One region of the Vibrio metoecus genome, then DNA from elsewhere that is predicted to be linked to it. Evidence: riboswitches for the same ligand, from Rfam matches in the RefSeq annotation. Region 1 holds a riboswitch; each other region holds the start of a gene.

Region 1 (3,144 bases):
GATTCAACACAAGCCACGCCCAGCCTTCTATACCAACCTAATTTTAGCCTACCAAGGCTTGGGCGATGCGAGTCGCGCGCAGCAAATTCGCACTGAAGCGGAATTTCTGTTCCCCAATCAGGACTTCAGCACCGTTCAATATCAAGCGCCCATCAAGGCGACAAGTACGGCATCCGGCGCAGAACAAGCCCCTTCTGCCGTAACCCCCTAATCTCAAATAGAAATCAGGGTGGCCTAAGCCACCCTGATTTCTATTTCACACCGCTTTGCATTAACGCAGTGACTCTTCCAGTGCACGTAAACATAACGCAATGTTTTCCGAGCGCGCACCGTAGCCCATTACGCCAATCCGCCACGCTTTGCCAGCTAATGCCCCGAGCCCTGCACCAATTTCCAAATTGTATTCATTGAGCAGGTGACTACGCACTTTCGCTTCATCAATGCCTTCCGGAACATAAATCGCGTTCAACTGCGGCAAACGATACGGCTCAGCTACCACAAACTTAAAGCCCAGTTGCTCTAAGCCTTGTTTGAGCTTGCCGTGCATCACACGATGGCGCTGCCACGCTTGCTCTAGCCCTTCTTGTTGCAACAGCAATAGTGCTTCGTGCAGAGCGTACAAGCTATTGACTGGTGCGGTGTGGTGATAGCTGCGCTTACCCGCCCCACTCCAATAACCTAATACCAAGCTCTGATCAAGGAACCAGCTTTGAATCGGTGCTTTTCGTGATTGAATCTTCTCAATTGCACGAGGTGAAAACGTCAACGGAGCCAAACCCGGCACACAAGAGAGACATTTTTGGCTGCCAGAATACACCGCATCCAGTTGCCACTCATCCACCAGCAGGGGAACGCCGCCGAGCGAGGTCACCGCATCAACAATCGTCAACAAACCATGCTGCTTCGCTAGAGCACCTAACGCTTGCGCATCACTTAAGGCTCCGGTTGACGTTTCTGCTTGTACAAAAGCCAGTATTTTCGCATCCGGATGCTCATCTATCGCGGCTTGCACTTGTTCAACGCTGATTGGGCAACCCCATTCATCATCAACCACCACAACTTCGGCCCCACAACGCACAGCGTTATCGCGCATCCGCTCACCAAACACGCCATTGCGACATACAATCACTTTATCGCCCGGCTCGATGAGGTTAACAAAACAGGCTTCCATCCCTGCACTGCCCGGCGCAGATACTGCAATGGTGAATTCATTTTCAGTTTGGAAAGCATATTTCAACAGCTGTTTTAGCTCATCCATCATGCCGATAAACAGAGGATCAAGATGACCGACTGTGGGGCGACTTAGCGCTTGTAACACTTGCGGAGAAATATCAGAAGGCCCGGGACCCATCAAAATCCGATGCGGGGGGATAAAACTGCGAATTGTCATAACGACTCCTTGTTGTGGCGACCAGAACCATCAGAGTAATGCAATTAAGTTGCAGCAACAATTCGACCTATGTCCAGAGTGTTAATCCTTGTCACACTAATGTCATTTTTATTTGCACTTTTGGAACATTTTGTCGTTGACAAGATTTCACCAACACCGTTCAATGTGTGAGCTATCTAGCAGAAGAGGAGCACTGCCCAGGCAGATGTTTTGTGGAGCCTCAACTCCAAAACAGAACATTCAGGGGGAGTAGTGCCGAGGTGAATTAAAGTTGCGGCTTTGGTTTATCGGTTGAATGGGCTGAATCCCTTCAACTGTCATCAGCTCGAATCTGATGAAGAGCTTCTGAGGGAAATCTTTCTATAGTCACTCCTCTATTTTGCTCTATTAAAAAACACTCTCTTCACAACATTGGACGTTGGGTTACCAACAACTCGTTTTTCAGGAAGTCTGGGAGAATTGCCGTGAGCACATTTAACGTCGCCAAATTTGGTGGTACTAGTGTCGCCAACTTTGAAGCCATGAGCCGTTGTTCGGCCATTATCGAAAACAATCCACAAACACGCTTAGTAGTCAGCAGCGCCTGCTCTGGGGTGACCAATTTATTGGTCGAACTCGCCAATGGCGTGGCCTCAGCGGAACGTCGCCAAGCGATTTTGCAACAACTGGCTGATATCCATTATGTGATTATCGACCAGCTCGCCGATCCGACACGCGTCGAAAAAGAAGTCAAAGCCGTGCTAGATTCTGTGGCGAGTGCTGCAGAAGCCGCCTCATTTCAATCGAGCAAGAAATTGACCGACCACTTAGTGGCGTGCGGTGAGCTGATTTCTACTTATATCTTGGCTCAACTGATGCGTGAGCGTGGTGTTGATGCGGTACGTTTTGATATCCGCGAAGTGCTACGTACGGATGACCACTACGGTCGTGCCGAGCCACAACTGGCAGAAATCGCTCAGTTGGCCAAAGAAAAACTGGTTCCATTGTGTGAACAGTATGTGGTGGTGACTCAAGGCTTTATCGGCTCTGATGCCCAAGGCAATACAACGACCTTAGGCCGCGGTGGCAGTGATTATTCAGCAGCTTTGATTGCCGAAGCCGTGCAAGCTTGTGGCTTGGAAATTTGGACAGACGTGCCGGGGATCTACAGTACCGATCCACGTATCGCGCCAAAAGCAGCGCCGATTCCTGAGATAAGCTTTAGCGAAGCCTCAGAAATGGCCAATTTTGGTGCCAAAATACTGCATCCATCCACATTGCTTCCAGCCGTGCGTCATGGCATTCCGGTGTTTGTTGGTTCTTCAAAAGAACCAGAAAAAGGCGGCACTTGGATCCGTAAACAAGTCGAAAGCGCGCCACTGTATCGCGCACTTGCACTACGCTGTAATCAAACCATGGTGACACTGCGTAGCGCGCAGATGTTCCATGCTTACGGTTTCCTCGCCAAAGTGTTCGAAATTCTCGCCAAGCATAAAATTTCGGTCGATCTCATCACCACATCAGAAATCAGCGTGTCACTGACACTGGATAAAACCGATACCTCAGGTGGTGCACCAGAATTGCCTGAAGCGGTGCGCACCGAGTTGGAAGAGCTGTGTACGGTAGAAGTCGAATACAACCTGTGTTTGATTGCTCTGATCGGCAACAAGATGAAAGAGAGCCGCGGCTACGCAAAACAAGTATTCAGCGTATTGGAAGATTACAACCTCCGTATGATTTGCTATGGCGCCAGCGCGCATAACCTCTGCTTCTTG
Region 2 (3,144 bases), 760 kb from region 1:
ACCTTGTTTGAGCCGAAAAAAGAGGCCAAATGGCCTCTTTTCTATATATCGATCACGCGATGAATTATGCGGAGACTTGCTTACTGACTTTCGCCTTAGAAAGCAAAGCAAAGATAAAGCACACTGCCACAAAAGCCACAGAAGTTGCACCTAATGCTAACCACAGTGAGCCAAACATACCTAACACTACGTAGCCCAATGCAGAAACCAAAGCAACGGCTAACGCATATGGCAGCTGAGTAGAGACGTGATCAATATGGTGGCAACGCGCGCCTGTCGATGACAGGATGGTGGTATCGGAAATCGGTGAGCAGTGGTCACCAAAAACGGAACCTGCAAGCACCGCACCGAGCATAGGTAGCATCAGCGCAATATCGGTGGCTCCCGCCATATCTCCGGCAATCGGCAGCATAATGCCAAAAGTACCCCATGATGTGCCGGTGGAAAACGCCATTGCGCCTGACAAGATGAACAAAATGACCGGTAACCAATGTGGGCCAATATTCCCTTGTACTAATGATGAAAGGTAAGTCCCCGTCTTCATGTCACCAATCACAGAGCCAATCGTCCACGCAAAAATCAGGATCAGAATCGCACCAAACATCGATTTAGCGCCAGTCCACAACGTTTTTGCGATTTCAACTGTTGGCAATTTTTGACGAAATACGGTGACAAAGGCCATCGCCAGACCAACTAATCCGCCATAAACCAATGAGGTACCTACATTGGTATTTTCAAACGCCCCCAAAATATTAAAGGATTGACCGCTTTCTGCTAATGCGCTCGCGCCAGTCCAAATCATTGCGCTAATCGTCGCAACAACAAGGAAGACGATAGGTAGAACCAAATCTAAAACAGTACCACCTTCACTTTCGTGGATGTCGAGTTCTTCATTCAGCTCATGCGCTTCTTTCGCATCGGTACTTGGATCTTCTTCAAAACCACGACCTTGAGAGGCAGCAATTTCATGTTTGCGCATCTGGCCGATATCCATCTGGAACCATACCACCGCAAATACCATCAGCAACGCAAAGATTGCGTAGAAGTTCATCGGCACTAAGCGTAGATAAGCACCTAGTGCGGAGTAATCTTCAATACCATGCGAAACCAAAATACCGCCGATAATGGTCATGATATACGCGCCCCAGCTTGAAGCGGGCATCACCACACACATCGGTGCCGCCGTGGAATCAAGAATATAGGCTAACTTAGCACGCGAAACGTAAAAGCGATCCGTCACCGGACGGGCGATAGAACCAACAGCAAGGCTATTAAAATAATCGTCAACAAAAATGAATACGCCTAAGAATGCTGCCAGTAATTTCGAACCTCGTTTACTTTTGACTCGAACCTGTGCCCACTGAGCAAAAGCGCGAGTGCCGCCCGACAATGTCAGTAGCGCAGTCATCATGCCCAGTAACAGTAAAAAGCCAACAATACTCATATTCCAAGCATTGATTGCCCCGTCTTTTACAAACACACTACCGACTTGAGTGGCAATATATTGCAACGCTTGACCAACAGAATAGTCGGCCAACAATAAAGCACCTAAGAAAATACCCACACCGAGAGAAAGTAATACGCGGCGAGTAATGATAGCCAGACTCAAAGCCACAAGAGGTGGCACAACTGAGAAAGGCGAAGAAGCAAAATCGATTAAATTCATGATCTTCCTAAACCAGTAAAAAATGGTTAGAGATCTACTGCAGACAAACTAAGTGACTTCATGTCAACTTAATTTATGTTGAACTAAGCGAAAGGGAAGCGAACACTTCACCCAACCCTACAGTAGCGCTCCATAGTTTAACAACAATATAGACTATGGCAGTGTTACACCTATTTGATGTAACCCCAGCCAGTTGCTTTGATGGGCAAACTGACTTCGGCGACAACGCCTTTCTTCACAACTCATAGGCATCACCCTAATTGTGGATACTCTTCGTAATCGCTCCTCTACGGCGAAAACCTCGTAGCTCACTATTCCAATTCATTTGGTTCAAGTTCAGCCCGCTTTTCGCATTAGGTAAGAAACATTTTACTTAACAAAAATATCAATGCAACTAGGTATAGGTGAGAAAAACAAGTGGCACAGCTCACAAATCAACCATACTATTGATACCTATTTCATAAAAAATTCTCACACCTTGATATATCGGTCTAATATTATTTATCTGTGTGATACGTTTTCTGCAGTTACTTTTATATGCCTTGTGTAAATTTTCCAAAAACTAGGAAATACCAATATAAATAAACTTTATATTTTTACTTTCTTACTATTTTGACTTAATATTTGCAGCGAAAACTTGTCAGTATAATAAGCTAGGTTTAGTATTAACTCGTTATCCAAATTGTGAACAGGAAATGGTAATGTCGGAAATCACTAAGACTTTATTAAATATTCGTAGCCTACGTGCTTATGCACGCGAACTGACTATTGAGCAACTTGAAGAAGCTTTAGATAAATTCACTACAGTTGTTGAAGAGCGTAAAGAAGCCGAAGCAGAAGAAATTGCTGCTCGTGCAGAACAAGAAGCGAAATTAGCCGCGATTGCAGAGCAAATTGCTAAAGATGGTATTGATCTAGAAGCGCTTATTTCTGCGCTATCTGGTGAAACAAAAACGAAAGCAAAAGGCAAACGTGCTCCTCGTCCTGCAAAATACAAGTACATCGACACCAACGGTGAAGAAAAGACTTGGACAGGTCAAGGCCGTACTCCTTCTGCCATTCAAAAAGCACTCGACGAAGGTAAATCTCTCGAAGAGTTTGCTCTTTAATTAAGCGTTTCAAACGAATATGAAAAAGGCTCCCAAAGGAGCCTTTTTATTATCTTTATCTTTCCCAATAAGCTTCTTCAAGGCTATCTTCCCGCTCGGGAAGACCACGAGAAAGACGTGGAGAATGTTGAGCCAATACCTCATAACTGGCGCGATTTGAATATTTACACACTTGAGAAAAAGAGGAATAGGTTAAAAACTCATGTTGATGCTTACTTGAGTTAGGTACATTTTCTTTGTGGTATTTATTGGCAGCCATATCGTGTAACAAGGCCGATAATGCTGCATCACCCGCACCATTGGTATTTTTTATCTTCTCTGGCCCACCCATGTACGGTGAAATATGTGAATAAACACGAATCGGGTTTA
Region 3 (3,144 bases), on a different replicon from region 1:
TCATTTATGTCCTCGGTTCACTGATTGCCCTTTTTGCACATCAATATTCTTGGTTTTTGATTGGTAGCTTTGTGCAAGGCCTTGGGATTGGTTGTGGCGGTGCGATGTCCCGCACACTCTCTCGTGACTGCTTTGACGGAGCTGAATTACATAAAGTGAACAGCTTAATTAGCATGTGCCTTATCTTCTCACCTTTGGTCGCCCCCGTCTTAGGCGGCTACCTAACGGAAAGTTTTGGCTGGCGTTCAAGTTATTTGTTCTTGTCTCTGTTTGCGATTGCGGTCGTGATTACCATGATGACCAGCATGGTGGAAACGCTACCTAAGGCTGCGCGTAAGAAAGAACCGGTATTGCGCAGCTATCACTACGTGTTATCCGATCGCCGCTTCCAAGGTTACTTAATTTGCCTTGTTGCCACTTTTGCAGGTCTTGCGGTTTTTGAGGCAGCTGCCGGCGTGTTACTCGGTGGTGTACTTGGCTTGCCTGCAACCACCGTGAGTTTGCTGTTTGTATTGCCAATTCCTGGCTACTTAGCGGGCGCGTGGCTTTCTAACTTGATTGCTCGTCACTGGCGTGAAAAAGCCGCCATGCGTGTCGGTTTGATCGCAATCCTCACCGGTTCTCTGGTGATTATGTTGCCCGGCCTGCTTGGCATGACAACCGCATGGTCCTTAATTGGTGGCGCTACGATTTACTTCCTTGGTGCGGGCATTTTATTCCCAGCCGCAACCACAGGCGCACTCTCTCCTTTCCCTTATCATGCAGGGACTGGCGGGGCAATCTTAGGTGGCATGCAAAACTTAGGTGCGGGTCTCGCAACACTGTTTGCCGCGATGTTCCCTGCGTCAGATCAACTGCCACTCGGTACCATCATGTTACTGATGTCGGTCGTGGCACTGTGGGGGCTAAAACGCGTTTACACCAAACAGCCGCCTTCAGATGAAATGCCGATCGCCATCTAAAGAGAGAAAGCTCTCGCTGCTTCGCGAATATACCGGATGAGATCAATTTCGCTGCAGAAATGGGGAAATTAAATCTTGTCGTCACCTGAAAAGGCAGTAATATACGTTGTGTGTCACAGTTTTTGAGTGAATCACTCAAAGTGGTACACGTTCCTTTAAGTAGAGGCGCGCTGTTCATGAGTCGCCAGTCGTAGGTTGACCCCGATGATGACTGGTTAAAGGGTACAGCGCCGAAGTGATCGTTGCGTCATCAACGTTCGCTGGGCCAGCATTGAACAAATGTCGGACTGCCATAGTTTGTTGTCTATGGAGCGCTACCTTGAAGGATAAGAAGTGTTATTTCGCTGAAATGTGTTTTTTATCCTGCTGGTAGATCTCCACCTGAAAAGGTGATGTGAGATCCATGAATTTAGCCGTTTATTCTGACTCGATTTATTCGGTCATCCCACCGCTACTGGCGGTGCTGCTCGCGATTACGACCCGCCGAGTGTTACTCTCTTTAGGCGCAGGCATTTTCGCTGGCGCTATCATGCTTAACCATTTCTCTCCTCTAAACACATTGCAATACCTGTTCGGTAAGATCAGCGGCTTGTTCTGGTCAAATGGTGCTGCCAACAGCGATAACATCAACATGTTGGTGTTCATGCTACTACTAGGTGGGTTGATCAGTTTAATGACCGCATCAGGCGCAACACGCGCTTTTGCAGTATGGGCTGAACGTAAATGTAAAGATCGCCGCAGTGCAAAAGCGCTGACAGGGTTAATGGTATTTGCCTTTTTCATCGATGATTTTTTCCATAGCTTGTCTGTGGGTGCGATTTGCCGCCCAGTGACGGATCGCTTTCAAATCTCGCGCGCGAAACTCGCCTATTTGCTCGACTCTACCGCTGCACCTGTCTGTGTAATTACACCGATTTCCTCTTGGGGTGCTTATATCATCGCCCTGATTGGCGGAATTTTAGCCGCCCACGAAATGACAGATATCAGTGCGATTTCAGCGTTTGTACAGATGATCCCGATGAACCTGTACGCAGTATTTACTTTGCTTATGGTGCTCGCAGTCATTTTCCTGCCGATGGATATTGGCCCAATGCGCCAACATGAAGCATGGGCTCGTGAAGGTAAATTGTGGGATGAAAGCAAAGGCCGCCCTGCGGGCTTAGATATGGAAGGCGGAGAAACCGCACGCGGCACCATGATTGATATGGTTTTGCCCATCGCGGTACTGACCATCACCACCTTGATTTTCATGATCCAAACCGGCAACGCCGTATTAACGACCAAAGGTGAAGCTTTCTCTTTGATTGGCGCTTTGGAAAACACCAATGTGGCTCAGTCGCTGGTTTACGCCGCACTGTGTAGCTTGGCGGTCTCGATTGTTCTGTCACTGCGCTTAAAACTGTCTGCGCAAACATGGTTATCAACCGCACCAAAAGGCGTAATGGCCATGATGCCAGCGATCATCATTTTGCTGTTTGCCTGGACCATTGGCGGTGTGGTGCGCGATCTACAAACTGGCATTTACCTCGCGTCACTAACGCAAGGTAACCTACCGGTTGAACTGCTGCCGGCTTTAGTGTTCGTACTCTCTTGTTTGATGGCCTTTGCCACAGGCACCAGTTGGGGTACTTTCGGCATTATGCTGCCACTCGCGGGCGATATCGCTGCAGCGTCAGACATCAGTTTGATGCTACCAACCCTCTCTGCTGTATTAGCAGGCGCAGTGTTTGGAGATCACGCCTCACCGATTTCCAGCACCAGTATCCTTTCTGCAACCGGTGCAGGTAGCCACCATATTGATCACGTGGTCACTCAACTTCCGTACGCCATCAGTGCCGCGATGGGTGCGTTGCTCGGTTATCTAGCGATGGGTTTACTGCATTCCGTTTGGGCAGGTTTAGCGGCCAGCAGTGTGTGGTTTGTGCTGTTTTGTGCCTTTAACCTACGCCAAAAACGCTGGCAACAAGAACCGGTTGAAGCCTAATTTTTTCACACCGCCCCATAGGGCGGTGTTTTTTTCTGAGCGAATCAATCCTTGATTGGCCACCAGTCCTTCGGCGGAGTTAGACCCCAGCGTGCAAACTCTTCAGGTTGATAAACGCCTCTCCCTTGGCGGTTAATCTGGATCGGAATGTATTTGGCAGGTTCTTGCTTATCTAGAATACGGGTCACCAGTTCAGCA

What was found. A riboswitch is a leader RNA that binds a small molecule or an ion and turns the genes downstream of it on or off. The one in region 1 is predicted to bind lysine.
Region 2: it holds a riboswitch for lysine, as region 1 does, so the genes downstream of both, EPB59_RS07335 (Na+/H+ antiporter NhaC family protein) here and lysC (lysine-sensitive aspartokinase 3) in region 1, are expected to answer to the same signal.
Region 3: it holds a riboswitch for lysine, as region 1 does, so the genes downstream of both, EPB59_RS15530 (Na+/H+ antiporter NhaC family protein) here and lysC (lysine-sensitive aspartokinase 3) in region 1, are expected to answer to the same signal.

The regions. Positions count from the first base shown of each region.
Region 1 covers NZ_CP035686.1:2,390,761-2,393,904, forward strand. Annotated here, with positions in the region: gene EPB59_RS10835 (PglL family O-oligosaccharyltransferase) at 1-211, shown strand, start outside; gene EPB59_RS10840 (pyridoxal-phosphate-dependent aminotransferase family protein) at 272-1,390, opposite strand; lysine riboswitch at 1,566-1,743, shown strand; gene lysC (lysine-sensitive aspartokinase 3) at 1,855-3,144, shown strand, end outside.
Region 2 covers NZ_CP035686.1:1,628,348-1,631,491, forward strand. Annotated here, with positions in the region: gene EPB59_RS07335 (Na+/H+ antiporter NhaC family protein) at 65-1,666, opposite strand; lysine riboswitch at 1,782-1,964, opposite strand; gene EPB59_RS07340 (H-NS family nucleoid-associated regulatory protein) at 2,368-2,775, shown strand; gene EPB59_RS07345 (inosine/guanosine kinase) at 2,831-3,144, opposite strand, start outside.
Region 3 covers NZ_CP035687.1:438,676-441,819, forward strand. Annotated here, with positions in the region: gene emrD (multidrug efflux MFS transporter EmrD) at 1-962, shown strand, start outside; lysine riboswitch at 1,115-1,287, shown strand; gene EPB59_RS15530 (Na+/H+ antiporter NhaC family protein) at 1,366-2,946, shown strand; gene EPB59_RS15535 (ABC transporter substrate-binding protein) at 2,991-3,144, opposite strand, start outside.